DNA from 2 places in the Bacillus marinisedimentorum genome. Region 1 is predicted to be linked to the other one. Evidence: a T-box and tRNA genes for the amino acid it is inferred to sense, from the RefSeq annotation. Region 1 holds a T-box; the other holds one or more tRNA genes.

Evidence for each region. The T-box of region 1 lies ahead of thrS (threonine--tRNA ligase). A T-box ahead of a tRNA ligase gene usually reads a tRNA of that ligase, here a tRNA-Thr.
Region 2: it encodes a tRNA-Thr, which carries the amino acid that the T-box ahead of thrS (threonine--tRNA ligase) is inferred to sense. The anticodon was not compared.

Annotation. Positions count from the first base shown of each region.
Region 1 is NZ_LWBL02000075.1:2,593-10,587, reverse strand. Features, by position in the region: gene infC (translation initiation factor IF-3) at 1-367, opposite strand, end outside; ribosomal protein L20 leader region at 422-567, opposite strand; gene thrS (threonine--tRNA ligase) at 1,045-2,985, opposite strand; T-box leader at 3,264-3,488, opposite strand; gene ytxC (sporulation protein YtxC) at 3,563-4,411, opposite strand; gene dnaI (primosomal protein DnaI) at 4,617-5,549, opposite strand; gene A4U59_RS20095 (replication initiation and membrane attachment family protein) at 5,590-7,020, opposite strand; gene nrdR (transcriptional regulator NrdR) at 7,178-7,645, opposite strand; gene A4U59_RS20085 (hypothetical protein) at 7,736-7,995, opposite strand, start outside.
Region 2 is NZ_LWBL02000081.1:2,662-10,656, forward strand. Features, by position in the region: gene A4U59_RS20405 (methylated-DNA--[protein]-cysteine S-methyltransferase) at 1-476, opposite strand, end outside; gene queG (tRNA epoxyqueuosine(34) reductase QueG) at 552-1,682, opposite strand; gene A4U59_RS20415 (ABC-ATPase domain-containing protein) at 1,720-3,435, opposite strand; gene A4U59_RS20420 (B3/B4 domain-containing protein) at 3,520-4,188, shown strand; tRNA gene A4U59_RS20425 (tRNA-Gly) at 4,336-4,409, opposite strand; gene A4U59_RS20435 (hypothetical protein) at 4,728-5,240, opposite strand; tRNA gene A4U59_RS20440 (tRNA-Leu) at 5,486-5,567, opposite strand; tRNA gene A4U59_RS20445 (tRNA-Ser) at 5,577-5,668, opposite strand; tRNA gene A4U59_RS20450 (tRNA-Leu) at 5,849-5,930, opposite strand; tRNA gene A4U59_RS20455 (tRNA-Cys) at 5,942-6,015, opposite strand; tRNA gene A4U59_RS20460 (tRNA-Gly) at 6,020-6,094, opposite strand; tRNA gene A4U59_RS20465 (tRNA-Gln) at 6,100-6,174, opposite strand; tRNA gene A4U59_RS20470 (tRNA-His) at 6,198-6,272, opposite strand; tRNA gene A4U59_RS20475 (tRNA-Trp) at 6,282-6,355, opposite strand; tRNA gene A4U59_RS20480 (tRNA-Tyr) at 6,380-6,464, opposite strand; tRNA gene A4U59_RS20485 (tRNA-Thr) at 6,474-6,549, opposite strand; tRNA gene A4U59_RS20490 (tRNA-Phe) at 6,557-6,632, opposite strand; tRNA gene A4U59_RS20495 (tRNA-Asp) at 6,825-6,901, opposite strand; tRNA gene A4U59_RS20500 (tRNA-Met) at 6,907-6,983, opposite strand; tRNA gene A4U59_RS20505 (tRNA-Val) at 7,167-7,242, opposite strand; tRNA gene A4U59_RS20510 (tRNA-Glu) at 7,292-7,363, opposite strand; tRNA gene A4U59_RS20515 (tRNA-Ser) at 7,373-7,464, opposite strand; tRNA gene A4U59_RS20520 (tRNA-Asn) at 7,467-7,541, opposite strand; rRNA gene rrf (5S ribosomal RNA) at 7,695-7,811, opposite strand.

The sequences.
Region 1 (7,995 bases):
CGCCTTTTTCAAGGAACTTGCGGGCATTGCGCAGCTTCGTGTTGTAATCGTGCTCTTCAATACCGGGACTTAAACGGACTTCCTTAAGATTGATGATCTTCTGGTTTTTACGAGCTTCTTTTTCTTTCTTTTGCTGCTCATAACGGTACTTCCCGTAATCCATGATACGGCATACCGGCGGTTTGGCATTTGGAGCCACCAGAACCAGGTCCAAATTGGCGTTTGCTGCCATGTCAAGTGCTTCCTGGCGTGTCTTGACGCCGATTTGGTCTCCGTTTGCCCCGATGAGACGCACCTCGCGGGCACGGATTGACTCATTGATAACATTATCCTTACTAATAACCAGCCACCTCCATGGTTTTTTCATGAATTGTTAGTTTGTGCCTTACTGAAGCAACTGCTGCTTTCACAGGGGGATTTCATTGCATAAAAAAAGCGGATGCTTATGCACCCACACTTCGACATAGTATCCACGATTCACTGATCATGGTTGGCTATTATTCGAAAAACCTGTCAACAGCTCTTTTGCGTCAATCAGGTGAGAAGCGGGTGCTTCTTCTTATTCACAAACTCGTATTCATATCTTTATCCACTATAACATCATCAAAATTCAAATGTCAACTTTTATGGTGGTGAGTCATCTTTTGAACAACGAATACAATGTTACAGGGCTTTCCCGAAAAAAGCAAGGGGTTTTTTATTGCAATGATAAGTATATTTGTTTACTGACAGGATGTTTTCGTAAATATTTTGCTGTTTTTATTGGAATGAACGGATGTTCCGGATGCTGGATTCGGCTGAAGGGGCAACGGCCATGCGCTTTCATGCAGTATACATGACTTTTCGCGCCAAGCGCCAGGCTTTTCACGCTGAACGCATGTGTTTTCATCCCAAATACCATTCATTTCACGCCACACCACTGGTTTCATGCCGTTGAACCGTTTTTTCACACCTTTCAGTAACACGGTATGGATTATATGGGCTTCTAAGATATGGGTCAAAAAGAAAAGGACGGCGGGAATTCCGCCTGTCCTCTTCTATCGTTTATCTGCTTTTGTTGCTGACTTCTGTTTTAATCGCATTCAAGAAGGATTCAAGCCCGACTGTTTCAGATTTCTGTTCGCCGTATTTTCTTACATTTACAGCATCGTTTTCAATTTCTTTGTCGCCTACAACAAGTGCATAAGGGATTTTTTGCACCTGGGCTTCCCTGATTTTATAACCGATTTTTTCATCGCGCTCATCCACTTCAACCCTGATTCCCTCAAACTGCAATTTTTCCTGGACTTTGCGTGCATAATCGAGATGGGCATCGACTGAAACCGGGATCACGCGGGCCTGCACAGGTGCTAGCCATGTCGGGAATGCGCCTTTATACTCTTCAATGAGGAAGGCGACAAAACGTTCCATTGTCGATACGACACCGCGGTGAATGACGACCGGCCGATGTTCTTTGCCGTCTTCTCCGATGTAAGTCAAATCGAATCGTTCCGGCAGGTGAAAGTCCAGCTGTACAGTCGACAGTGTTTCATCTTTGCCAAGAGCAGTTTTAACCTGCACATCGAGTTTAGGGCCGTAGAAAGCGGCTTCCCCTTCAGCTTCCACGTATTCGACACCAAGGTCGTCCATCGCTTCTTTAAGCATTTCCTGGGCTTTAACCCACATTTCGTCATTGTCCACATACTTCTTTTTATCTTCCGGATCACGGTAAGACAGGCGGAAGTAGTAATCGTTGATGCCGAAGTCTCTGTACACCGCCTGCACCAAATGCACCACGCGGATGAATTCATCTTTCAGCTGGTCCGGACGGGCGAAGATATGGGCATCGTTCAGTGTCATAGCACGCACGCGCTGCAGGCCGGCAAGCGCCCCAGACATTTCATAACGGTGCATTGTGCCGAGTTCGGCGATGCGCACCGGCAAGTTCCTGTAACTGTGCAGCTGGTTCTTATACACCATCATGTGGTGGGGGCAATTCATCGGGCGGAGGACAAGCTGTTCGTTGTCCATCTCCATTGCCGGAAACATATCTTCCTGGTAATGATCCCAGTGACCGGAAGTTTTATAAAGGTCCACGCTGCCTAGAACAGGAGTATAAACATGGTTGTAGCCGAGACGCTCCTCGATATCAACAATGTAACGTTCGATGATGCGGCGGATTGTCGCCCCTTTCGGCAGCCAGAGCGGAAGTCCCTGACCGACCTTCTGGGATACCGTAAACAGTTCAAGCTCCTTGCCGAGTTTGCGGTGGTCCCGCTCCTTTGCTTCTTCGAGGAGGCGGAGGTGCTCATCAAGCTCGGACTGTTTAAAGAAAGCTGTTCCGTAGATGCGCTGCAGCATTTTGTTGTCGCTGTCGCCGCGCCAGTATGCACCAGAGATGTTCATCAACTTGAATACTTTGATTTTCGAAGTGGAGGGGACGTGCGGCCCGCGGCAAAGGTCAAAAAATTCGCCCTGCCTGTAAATTGTGATGCTGTCCCCCTCAGGAATATCGTCAATCAATTCAAGTTTCAGTTCATCACCAATTTCACGGTAGACATCTTTTGCCTTCTGGCGTGAAACCTCTTCACATTCCACCTGCAAGTTTTCATCCACAATTTTTTTCATTTCCTTTTCGATTAGCGGGAGATCTTCAGGCGTCAATTTATGTTCCATATCGATATCATAATAGAAACCGCCTTCGATTACCGGTCCGACGCCAAGCTTCACGTCATCATACAGCCGCTTGACAGCCTGTGCCATGAGGTGTGCGCTGCTGTGGCGCAAAACTTCGAGTGCTTCATCTGAACCTGGAGTGATCAGCTCGATTTCGCCATCTTCCTTAAGCTGGCCCCGCAAGTCAACAAGTTGGCCATTATATTTTGCGGCAAGCGTTTTTTTCTTCAGCCCCGGGCTGATGGAAGCCGCAATGTCTTCTGCTGTTGTTCCCTGCGGAAACTCCTTTACTGCTCCATCAGGAAACGTAACGTTAATGTTTTCTGCCATTTTTCCTTCACTCCTTTTTTTATTTAGCCATATTAGACTTTAATTGCTGATTTGAATCAAATGTTTTTGCAGACCGGACAGTCAACAGAAGAAGCAGCTCCCTTTCCGAGCATGTGCAAGACGTGCAGGCCCTGGTTGCCGCAGGACACGGCGTTTCTTAGCAGAGGTTCCTGTTATCCATCAAGCTTCATAGCTCATGCGCCGTCCACTTAGTTTCAAATCAACAAAATCAAAGCAAGCCCGGGCCGCGAATAAAAATAAAAAACACCCGTCCCTGAAAAAGGGACGAGTGCTCTGCTCGCGGTTCCACCCTGATTCCTGCATCTGTCATAACAATACAGGCGGCTTAAAGTGATAACGGCACTGGCCGTCAGCAGCTACTGGCATGTTCACTGCTGAAGTTCGGAGGCGGTAAGGGATTATCCGTGTTTAGGGAACTTCCAGCCAGGGCCCCCCTCTCTGTAAACCGTAACAATTCCTCATGTCCTCGTCATAACAAGTTTTATCGTTAATAATGATTCTATGTAAGAATTATATGAAGAATGGCCGGCAAAATCAAGTGACGATGCCGACCTTTTTAAATATTAAGCGGATTTTCATGCCGCGGAAGGATCACAACTCGTTCTTCAAAGATATTTTGGACCGTCCGAACGATTCCGTGATCGATCTGCTCCGTGTAAAGGATAATTTTCCGCGGGACAAGGGACAGCAGCGGCGCAATGACAAATGCAGCCGGATCAAGATGCTGGTCCCTTATGAACTGTTCCTCCACAGGGTCCAGGACATCAGCCTGCCGGATTGGTTTCCATTCCGAGTCAAAAAAAAGAACCTTTTGCCCATGGATAAGGTGAACGACAGCAGCTGCTGCCTGCTTACAGCCGACATAGCGTCTGGCATTCTCAATAAAATCCTGGTATTCCTGCTCCATTTTATATTCATCAATGGCAGCTTCCACATATTTACGGAGCCTTTCCCTATAATCGCGCAAACGGAATCTTACAAACGATTCAAACGAAAAAGACGGTGTGTCTGCAAAGATTTTATCTAACGCATCATGGATAAACACTGTCCGGTCTTTCCCGGCTGGAATTCCCCGAATCGGAATATCCTTTTTTTCTCCAGCTATGATGGAACGGGCAATGGCGACAATTTGCTCCTGTTCTTCAAAGCTCTTGAATAAAAACGTTTGCTCGATAATTTCCGCCATCCAGCTTTCTTCATACGCCTGGATAATAAACTCCGCAATAGAAGGGATTAAAAAGGCATTCATCCACTGGTTACGATTGCGGCAGGGCTCCTGGATGGTCACCTTGCTGTACCGGAATTCTATATCATTTGCATATTCTGGATAGTTAACACAATTTTGCTGCAGTTTCGCATATAAAAGCGCTGCATCCACTTTATTTTCAAACTGTATGGCGAGCAAGCTTCCCCCTCCTTCTGGCGGTTAAACTGTTACATTATATGGGCCGGAGGGAAGAAACATGTCCATTAAACGTAAAATAGCGACGAGAAAAGGGACACCAGCTGAAAGCTGGAATCAAAAAAGCCGGCATCAAACTGACGGAGGGGGATCGGCCCCGCCGTTTTCCAGCTGATTCCTGGCTTGAATTGATATATTGACTGTTAGACTAGCTTCGCCTATTTCTGCCGCCTACCTCAACCGCTTCAGCCAGATAACGGATTCTCTCCATGATCCTGGCTGCTTTCAATTCCTCCACTTCCCCGCGCTGTGTATATGTGAAATGATGGGCAAGCTCTTCGAAGTTGGCATTAGAGGTGAAAAAGGTCGGCAATTTTTCCATCATCCTAAATTGCAGAACAGGGCCAAGCACTTCGTCCCGCATCCAGCTTGTCATCGATTCGGCACCGATATCATCAAACATCAAAACGGCCGCCTCCTTGATCACATCAAGCTTTTGATTAAGCGTGCCATCTGACATCGACCCTTTGATTTCACGGATGAGCTCAGGTGTATAAACGATCATTGATGAAACGCCTTTTTCGGCAAGCTCATTTGCGATTGCACCAAGAAAATATGTTTTTCCGACGCCGAACGGCCCATGGAAATACAGGCCTTTCCATGCCGTTCCCTCTAAATACTGTTTCACGAAGTCTCGCGATTTCTTGATTGCTTCAAAACGTCCAGGGTCATCAAGCTCAAGTGATGACATGGAAGCTTCGAGCACATCCCGGGGAACAGCCATGCTTTTTACAAGTCTCGACTGTTTCCGTTTTTCATCCTCAAGACGTTTTCTCGGGCATGGTTCGTACGCAATATCGATATAATTGTTCCGAAGTATGAGAACAGGCTCGAAACCCGGCATCAAGTTCCCGCATGTATCCAGGCTCTCACATCCGCTGCAATCCCTGTTCTGGGTCGTATATTCGTAAAGCTTCATCAGACTCCTGTCAACCGTTTCACTGCCCATAGCAATACGATGGTAATCAAGGAACAGCTTCACATCCGGGTTTGCCAGCACGGCGCTCTTCAGTTCGGCATATTCTTTTTTGAAAGAAGGATTTTGCAGCAATTTTTTGAAAGAGTCCTGTATCGGCTCCATGCCGGATCACCTGCCTTTACATTGTTGGCCATAGTTGGCGTCATTTTTCCTTTTTAAATTCACGGAGACTTTCTTCAAGTTTTTTCCGCTCTTCATCAAATGAGTCGGACCGGGATGGTTCAGCCGGTTTATCCTTTTGGTGCTCCTGCTTTTTCAGCCAGTCGGGCAGCATTTCTGTCCGGATTGGCTTTTTCCTTGAAGCACGGTTTTTCTTCTGTGTCTGGTCTGCCAGTGTTTTTTGGTGTTCGGCTCTCGCATATGCCATCGCTTCTTTTACCGTCCTGATGTTTTTGCGTGCCCAGTGGGAAGCGACTTTTTCAATATAGCTTTTCGGCAGTTTCATATCATGCTTGAGCATGACGAATTCCAACAGGACATTCATGACTCCCGGCAGAAGCTTCTGCTTGAACATAATGTCTTCCACCAACTTCAAATCTGCTGCCGAAGGTTCGCCGCCGGAGATATCCTTGATGACTTGATACGGTGAACTTTCTTCCCAGTATCGGATCTTTTTTTCTTCTTCCGTAGCGGGGGTTTCCGTCCCGCTGCGGTAATGGACAGGCTGTTTCCGTTTTACAAGGTCAGGGAGCCCGCCGCCATGCCTCGTCTGGTACCACGAGCTGGCCTCTTTGCGGAGCTGCTCCACACTGATCTGGTCGGTACTTAAATCGATTGAATTCAACACCACCTGCTGCATGTCCATCTCAGGAATATTATAAATATAGGCAACTTTAATAATCGCATCTTTCACAGTAGTTGTGAAGGCTTTTTCAGGAAGAAAATGATCGGAAATCCCCGCCAGAAGAAAGTCAAAATCAAAGTCGGCTGAACCGAACGAAACTTCGCCGTCCGCCTTGCTTTTGTATTCCTCATTTGGGCCCTCCAGCTCAAAAGCCCCTTCCATTTCAGAACCGGCCTTTTGCATAAGTTCTGAAGGGTTCAATGAAGTGAACACTTCGCTGAAACTGTGAGTGACCTGTTCAAGACCCTCTTCATCAATGGATTCGATAACCATATCCCTTTTCACTTTATGGAATGTTGTTTTTCCAAGTTTATTATATAAGTAGACATTCAGCATGCCATCAGTAAAAAAGTCGTTTGGAGTGAGCGGCGGCTGCAGTTCATATACGTAATGGCGCACATCACTTTTAACTTGGAGATAAGTTTTCAGGAGCCCGATGCCTTCCAGTGTCTTTCTGGCTTCAAAAAGCTGCTTCAGATCCTGTCCTGTCATGCTCATGAGCGCCACATGGGCTGCCTCTTCCCCCCAGCAGCGGAAAGAGTCGACATCGGCCAACATGGCCATGTACAGGCTGAAGGCCTCGCTGCCGATCAAGGGCAGGTATAGGCGGGTGACCGTCACCATCTCATCATCCGTAAGGCTTCCATTCGTTTTCACCTGGTAACGGTCAACCGGTAGCAGGTTTTGCCAGTGATGTTCTCCCATGCTCGATGCTCCTTCTTTGCTCATTTAGAACGTTTTTGATTTAAATGAAAAGCGGGCCGGATGCAGAACTTCACAAGCTGCCTTCGCCCCGTTTCGTTAAAAATATGTGCCGCTGGCCAGCGGGTGGTGTAATCGCCAGATGCTGATTTGCCGTCAATTTAACTGAATTGTGCTGCTGTCATCAGTTTTTTTCATCCGTCCGATTGATCAAGTCTTTCAATTCCTCTAAAAACACATTCACGTCTTTAAATTGGCGATAAACAGAAGCAAAGCGGACGTAAGCAACTTCATCCACCCTTGCAAGCCGATCCATCACCATCGAACCGATATCTTCACTCTTCACTTCAGAAACACCCTGGTTGCGGAGTTCCCGCTCGACTTCATGTGTGATGTCTTCGATTTTTTGCAGGGGAACCGGCCGTTTTTCACATGCTTTAATGAGGCCGCGGAGAATTTTCTCCCGGCTGAACTCTTCCCGTGTTCCTTCCTTTTTTACGACAATGAGCGGTATTTCTTCGACCTTTTCGAATGTCGTAAACCGGTAATTGCATTGTTCGCATTCTCTTCTTCTGCGGATGGACCTTCCATCTTCCACCGGCCTTGAATCGAGTACGCGTGTGCCATTATGCTGGCAATTGGGACAGCGCATCTTCCTCACTCCAAACGTCATACGACAATTTCTTACTTTATATGATAAAGAAATTGCGATAAGGGTACAAGCCCATTTTCCTGACAATTGCTACAGTTTGTCCGCCAACCCTGTGCCGATAAATGATAATTCTTTATTCAACTCACGATATAAAAATTCGATCTTTGCAGAAGGATACCCGAGGCCGAACGGGACGATTGATGAATTCATGGAAACAGAAAAATCGACAGCTGTCCGAAAAGGCTTTACAGTCACTGCCGTTGCAACAAGAAATGCTTTTCCGTTATCGAGATCGGCGCTCAATTCACCTCGCTCCTTTGATTCTCCCCTGATGACAGAGCCGCTCATCG
Region 2 (7,995 bases), on a different contig from region 1:
AATCCGCCGTTGTAGCCGACTAGCTCACCGTTGCTCCCGATGATCCGGTGGCATGGAATGATAATTGGCAAAGGGTTTCGGTTCACAGCATTGCCTACAGCCCTGACAGCCCTTGGTGCATTTACAGCCTGTGCAATGTCTTTGTATGACCGGGTTTCACCGTATTCAATCCGTAAGAGCTCGCTCCATACCTTTTTCTGAAAAGGTGTCCCCTGGAAATCCAGCGGAAGCTGAAACTCTTTTCTTATGCCGGCGAAATAGTCGCTGAGCTGGCTTTGCGCATCGAAAAGCATTTCTGCATTCTGCTCCAGCTCAACTGTGTAAAACACTTTTTTGGACCAGGCGGATAAAAGAGGCAGCGCACTCTCACTGTCTCCGAAATGAATTTTACAAATTCCCTTTTCAGTGGAAACAATAGTGACTGCTCCCATCGGGCTTTCCATTTCATCGAAATAGAGGGTTGGCTTTCCTGTCATCCTATCCCTTCTTTTCCATTACTTTTTCAATATCTTACAGAAAAAAGACAATAATTACGAAGCGTAAAACAGAGCTTATTTAAGCATTTCCAGTCCTTTATCGATTTCTTCCATTACTTTTTCATCGTTTTCTCGCTTTTTCGCCTGTATAAGAAACTTTTCGGCATCTTCACTGCCTATTTTTCCTAGGGCCCAGGCAGCAGTGCCTCTAATCACCGGCCTGGGGTCTTCTTTAACGAGGCGCTTTAAATCAGGTACCGCTGATTCATCCCTGTAGTGGGCAAGAGCAATAATGGCATTTCGCTGAATCGGTTTCTTTCCGCGCCACGATCCTGCAATGGGACCGAATTTTTCTTTGAACTCCCGGTTGGAAATGCTGAGAAGCGGTTTAAGCTCCGGTTTCACAACCTCCGGATCCGGTTCCATCTCCGGGTGGAAATGAAAATCCACTTTTTTATTTTCCGGGCAAACGAGTTGGCACGTATCGCATCCATAAACTCGATTTCCAATTTTATCGCGGTACTCATCTGCCAGGAAGCCTTTCGTTTGCGTCAAAAAAGCGATGCATTTGCTTGAGTCAAGCTGCCCCCCCTGGACAATTGCCCCGGTCGGGCAAGCATCAATGCACTTATTGCAGGTGCCGCATCTGTCTTCAATAGGTGTATCCGGTTCAAAAGGGATGGTCGTAATCATTTCACCAAGGTAAACATATGAGCCTAGCTCGGGAGTTATGATGGAGGTGTTTTTCCCGCTCCAGCCAATCCCTGCCCGTTCCGCTGCGGCACGGTCGGAAAGTTCGCCGGTATCAACCATTGATTTCACCTTTGCTTCCGGTACTTTTTCCAAAATGAAGGCTTCGAGCTTTTGCAGGCGGTCCCTCAGGACATCATGATAGTCCAGTCCCCAGGAAGCCCGGGCAAACAAACCGCGCCGTTTTTCCTTTGTGCTCCGCGGAGCGTCCTTCATTTTGGAGGGGTAGGCAAGTGCAATCGAGATGATTGATTTTGCCTGCGGCACCAGCAGCTCCGGATTGGTCCTCTTCTCGATGTCAGGTTCTTCAAAACCGGACTGGTACCCCAATTCCTGCTGGTTTTCAAGCCTCCCCTTCAGCGTTTGAAAGGTGTCAGCACTTGCAAAGCCGATTTTGTCAATGCCGATTGTTTTACTATATGCGATTATCTCTTCTTTGAGCTGGGCGGTATTCATGGATTTCACCTCTTTTTCTTAAAAATGGGCGGACAGCTTACTTTTTGATTCCAAGTGTCCGAAGCCTGTTCAGCGCAGCGGCGATTTCATGCCGGCGCGGCCTGGCCAGATCGCCCGGATGCTGCCCTTTGGATAACGTAAAGGAGCCGGGCCCCTCATTGTCCATCTTTTCTTCAATGAAATCAAGTAAAGCGGGGATTGCTGCTTCTTGCCGGCTTAATCTTTTTTCTCTTTCCAGAAAAAATAAGATTTCCGCTATCATCCTTGTCTGGCTTTGATCAACAAGCTGTTCTACATATTGAAGCTGAATGTCGCTCCTTCCATACTGGATCGACGATAAACCCCTTGCTGTCACTTTCGATTTCTTGCCTTTTCTGCTGTCAAGGCTTTGCGGCAGCGGAATGCGCTCACTGATAGCAGTAAAGCTCCCGCCTGCTTCGCTCTCTCGCTTAAATTCGATTTTCCTGGCAATGTCCCGGGCCTCGGCTGTCACGTCTGCAGGTATATACTCTTCCATCCGGATAACTTTATCGGCAACATCGAAATAATCCCCCGAACCGCCCATGACAAGGATAGTCGAGATGTTCCGCTCTTCATACAGGTGCTTGACCCGATCGATAAAAGGCGTGATAGGTTCCTTCTCTTTTGCAACGAGCGCCTGCATTCTTGCGTCCCTGATCATAAAGTTGGTGGCACTTGTATCTTCATCAATCAATAGGACCGATGCCCTGGATTCCATACCTTCCATTATATTAGCGGCCTGAGAAGTGCTTCCGCTCGCATTTTCGGTCGTAAACGAATGGGTGTTTTTCTCGTAAGGAAGGTTATTAATGAACGGTGAAATATTAACTCCCGTTATCTTCCGCCCGTCTTCAGCCCTCACTTTCACAGCATCGGGATGGCTGAGGACAAACTCTCTTCCATCACCTTCAATATGATCATAAACGCCAAGCTCGATCGCCTTCAAGAGGGTACTTTTTCCATGGTATCCTCCGCCGGCGATGACGGTGATTCCCTCTTTCACCGCCATCCCCGTGACAGGATCTTCCTTATGAGGGACCTGTATCTCCACTGACATGCTTGCAGGACTCACAAACGGAACAACTTTCCCTTCCCTCAGCGGCCGGCTGCTCACTCCGCTCTCGCGCGGAAGTACGGCACCATCGGCAATAAATGAAATGATTCCGTTTTCCTTCATATAACCCCGGATTGCCCCCTGCTGGTCAGCGAGCCGATGTGCACGGGAGAGTTCACTTGTATCAATATTAAAGATGCTTCCCTGTAAAATCGCAGGGATTTCTTCAAAAAACAATTGCTCTGCCTGTTTGCCGAGCACCCGCCGACCGCGGGCGGGAAGCCCGATGGAAAGGCAAAGCCCAATCTCTTTATCATTTATGGACACAGCAGTCCGCTCTAACACTTCCTGGCCCGGTGCATCAATCATAATCAATCCGCTCTTCCCTGTCCCGCCTGCACCCTTGCCGCCTTTCTTCCTGATTTCCCTGGCAGCAAGCCGCGCAATAAAATCTTCTGTTCGGATCTTCCGGTGTTTTGTGTCATCCCAGCTTGCCTCATAACCCGCATTCTTACGCGGGACCAGTACACGGATTTTTGAAGGGGAGGCAAACGGATCACCCTGGACATAATCTACAGCAAGCCTCCAGCTGCCGAAGGTATAAGTCCCCTGAATGTCTTTATATGCCTTATAACCCTTACCATCAATCTTCCGCAGCAAATGCCGCAGTTTTTCCATCATCCATCACCTCTGTCAATCTATTTCAAGTGCAGTGCTTCCATATGCTACACTGATTAAAAGAGCCTATAGGAGGAACGCACAATGCCCAATGTTTCAATCTCGCCTAAAGTGAAAGAACATATTCCCGATTTCAAAATAGGCTGCATTACCTATCATGATATCGTGATTGATGATGCACCTCAAATGATAAAAGGAAGGCTGCAGCTGTATCAGGAATCCCTGCAGCTCGACCTGGATGTCAAACAAATAAACGACTTTCCCGGCATTCATGAATGGCGGCAAGTGTTCAAGCAGGCAGGAACGGACCCGTCCCGATACAGGCACTCTGCCGAAGCGCTCTACCGCCGCCTGAAAAAAAAGGATACCATTCCGCTCATCCATTCTGCAGCCGATATCAACAACTTCTTTTCCCTGCAATATGAAATCCCGGTCGGCATCTATGACATGGATAAGCTTGCCGGCGATGTGACGATTGATATCGGAACCGGTGAGGATCAATACAAAGCCTTGAACGGACGTGATATGAACATGCAGGACAAACTCCTCTCAAGGGATGACACCGGCTCTTTCGGAAGCCCGATCACCGATTCTGCTAGAACAGCCGTCACAAAAGAAACAGCAAACGCCCTTCAGCTGTTTTATCTGAGGCCGTCCATGAATCGTGACGAAGCAGCACAACTGCTCGAAGCCGCCGGCAAAATGTTCACTCAGGTCCACGGAGGCACAAGAGAAACAAGAGTGATTGAATAAACTGGCTCTCCGCCTGCTTGCACTATTGGCAAGCAGGTCATTTTATTCCTCTATAATGTAATGCTCCTACGCACATTAAAAAACGCAATGCTTCATTAAAAACGAAACACTGCGTTAGTCACAAGGTTTAAGTATAAAAATTTAGAATGGAGCGGGTGATGGGAATCGAACCCACGACATCAGCTTGGAAGGCTGAGGTTTTACCACTAAACTACACCCGCATAATTAATCAGATATATAAAGTTGTTTGTGTTGCCGACAGTCATGCCTCTTCCTCTGCCAGCTTACTCAGAGATGATTAATGCGTCGAGGCAACTCGTAGCTTATTCAAAGAAGTAACCCTCGTGGCTGAGGTTTTACCACTAAACTACACCCGCAAAGTGTTTTTCCATCGGAATGATTATTATTATATTGAAATTCAAATCATATTTCAAGGGGCAAATCTGAAAAATGTCGAAAATAGGCGTTGCAGCAGCATCGAATCAGATATTCATCCTTGGGCCAGGATCGCAGTAATCAAAAACTGATGGGTCAACCTATCAGTCGAGTGTCTTTGTCACACCCCAGATCCTGTCAAACCCGCCGTAATTATTCAAAGCGATATCCAGGTCATGAAAATAACGGTGAAGCTCCAGAATGTGACTCTTTTGCTCTTCGTCCATGACAGCCTCCGAAATCCGCTGAATATCCTTCAAATCGGTCTTTAAGTTTTTACTACCTACAGAAGAAACGAACTCTTTTGTCTTCACCGTTACATTTCTAGCCATTTCCCTTTGCTCATTCCAATTGACACTGTTAATCCCACCGTATCCTAGTGTTTCATTGTAAAAATCGTGTGTTTTTGCAACGAACCTTCCGACATCCTGATTCTGTTTGCCAATGGTGGCCTGAATTTCTTCGACTTTTTCTTTTGATACCGTGTTATTGTTTCCTGTTCCCTCATCGATCTCTTCCCCGCTGCCAGTTGCCATCATTGTATAAATTGAGAAAGATGAGACTGCAAGTATTGTCATGCTTATGATTATCGTCCAGAATAGGCTTTTCTTTTTCATTTTTCAGCCTTCTTTCTTTAGGCAAGTTATGGTCTGGCCTATCTAACCAGTCTCTATTAAAATAGTAACAGACTTTCATCCAAATACCAATAATATACATTTGGTCACTGAATGTATATACTCCAATTTCTTGATTAAGTAAAACCCTGATACTGATTGACAGTCTAGGCTATAAAAAAACCCCCGCATCAAAACGGGGAAAAGAAGAACCGCAGAAAATAAGCGGTCTCGATTGTGGATATTAATACCGGCGGCCGGGGTCGAACCGGCACTCCAGAAGGAACACGATTTTGAGTCGTGCGCGTCTGCCAATTCCGCCACGCCGGCAAAGTATAATGGCGGAGAAGGTGAGATTCGAACTCACGCGACGGTTGCCCGCCCTAACGCATTTCGAGTGCGCCCCCTTATAGCCACTTGGGTACTTCTCCAAGGTTTATTATTTAAAAACTTGCAGCCATCACACAATGGATGCTGATAACTTTTGAATCCTCAGTCTGCCCTCTCCGTGCAATAGATCAGGAAGGATACAATACAAGTCATCGTATGAAAAAAGACCCTTTCACTTTAATGAAAGAATCCTTTTTCACAACAACTGAATTGTTGGGCAATACCGGTGGCCGGGGTCGAACCGGCACTCCAGAAGGAACACGATTTTGAGTCGTGCGCGTCTGCCAATTCCGCCACACCGGCATAATAAAAATTGGAGGCGGTAACCGGATTTGAACCGGTGATAAAGGTTTTGCAGACCTCTGCCTTACCACTTGGCTATACCGCCTTAATGGAGCGGAAGACGGGATTCGAACCCGCGACCCCCACCTTGGCAAGGTGGTGTTCTACCACTGAACTACTTCCGCAATAATGGCTGGGCTAGCTGGATTCGAACCAGCGCATGACGGAGTCAAAGTCCGTTGCCTTACCGCTTGGCTATAGCCCAATAAGAGTTTACTGCATCCTTTATGGGGCGACTAATGGGAATCGAACCCATGATGTCGGAGCCACAATCCGATGCGTTAACCACTTCGCCATAGCCGCCATGTTAATTGGCAGGGGCAGTAGGAATCGAACCCACACTGGAGGTTTTGGAGACCTCTGTTCTACCGTTAAACTATGCCCCTATATGATCTTTTGTGAATAAAAAATGGTGGAGGAGGGCGGATTCGAACCACCGAACCCTGAGGGAACAGATTTACAGTCTGCCGCGTTTAGCCACTTCGCTACTCCTCCATATGAAAATGGTGCCGGCCAGAGGACTTGAACCCCCAACCTACTGATTACAAGTCAGTTGCTCTACCAATTGAGCTAGACCGGCACACAAATGGTGGCTCGAGACGGAATCGAACCGCCGACACGAGGATTTTCAGTCCTCTGCTCTACCGACTGAGCTATCGAGCCATACTGTAGTGTACATGAACTTACTTAATCATTCGGCCTTACATAGTTACCTGTCTCTTCCTCTGCCAGTTTAATCAAGGAAGATCATGCGTCGAGACAACTCGATGTGGACTCAGAGAAGCGGATGCTCGTGACTGAGCTATCGAGCCATACTGTAATGCACTTAACCATTCGGCCATTTCACTTCAAAAATGGCGGTCCGGACGGGACTCGAACCCGCGACCTCCTGCGTGACAGGCAGGCATTCTAACCAACTGAACTACCGGACCATATTTGGTTGCGGGAGCAGGATTTGAACCTGCGACCTTCGGGTTATGAGCCCGACGAGCTACCGAACTGCTCCATCCCGCGATGATATGAATAAAGTGTTACTTTGTATCCTGGAGTTACGCAGTTAAAAACTAACTGTCTCTTCCTCTGCAAGCCTATTCCGGGATGATTGATGCGTCGAGACAACTCGAAGCGGATTCATAGATGTATCGCTCGTTGCTCCATCCCGCGATAATATAGAAACTTTCAGATTTGGAAAGCATATGGTGGAGGATGACAGGATCGAACTGCCGACCCCCTGCTTGTAAGGCAGGTGCTCTCCCAGCTGAGCTAATCCTCCGATATAGTGAAGCGATATGCCAGGAATGCCTGGCATTCACTTCTGTCAGTGACCCCTAGGGGATTCGAACCCCTGTTACCGCCGTGAAAGGGCGGTGTCTTAACCACTTGACCAAGGGGCCAATTTAATATGGCGGAGAGCGAGGGATTCGAACCCTCGAGACGGCGGTAGCCGTCTACACGATTTCCAATCGTGCTCCTTCGGCCACTCGGACAGCTCTCCATTGGCTCCACAGGCAGGATTCGAACCTGCGACAGCTCGGTTAACAGCCGAGGGCTCTACCACTGAGCTACTGTGGAATGGTTATCTATCTTCCTTAACTGATTTAGCAGCGTCACTACTGCTTCTTCCTCTGCATGCTAAGTCAGAGAAGCATATGCGTCGAAGCAACTCGCAGCCGATTCAGGGATGCGTTGCTCGTCACTGAGCTACTGTGGAATTGTTGAAATTTCGCCCGGCGGCGTCCTACTCTCACAGGGGGACGGCCCCCAACTACCATCGGCGCTGGAGAGCTTAACTTCCGTGTTCGGGATGGGAACGGGTGTATCCTCTCCGCCATTGCCACCGGACTTGTTATAACAGCTTGAATCACTTTGTGTCCAAACCTTTGTGTTCAAAAGTTTCCCTGAATCAGCTTCTCTCTTTCTTCTAATTCATTTAGGAACAAGATATATTATACAGAGATTACGCTGAATTGCAAGGATAACTTTTAAGGTCATTCCCTGAAAACTGGATAACTTCATGCAAGCAAGT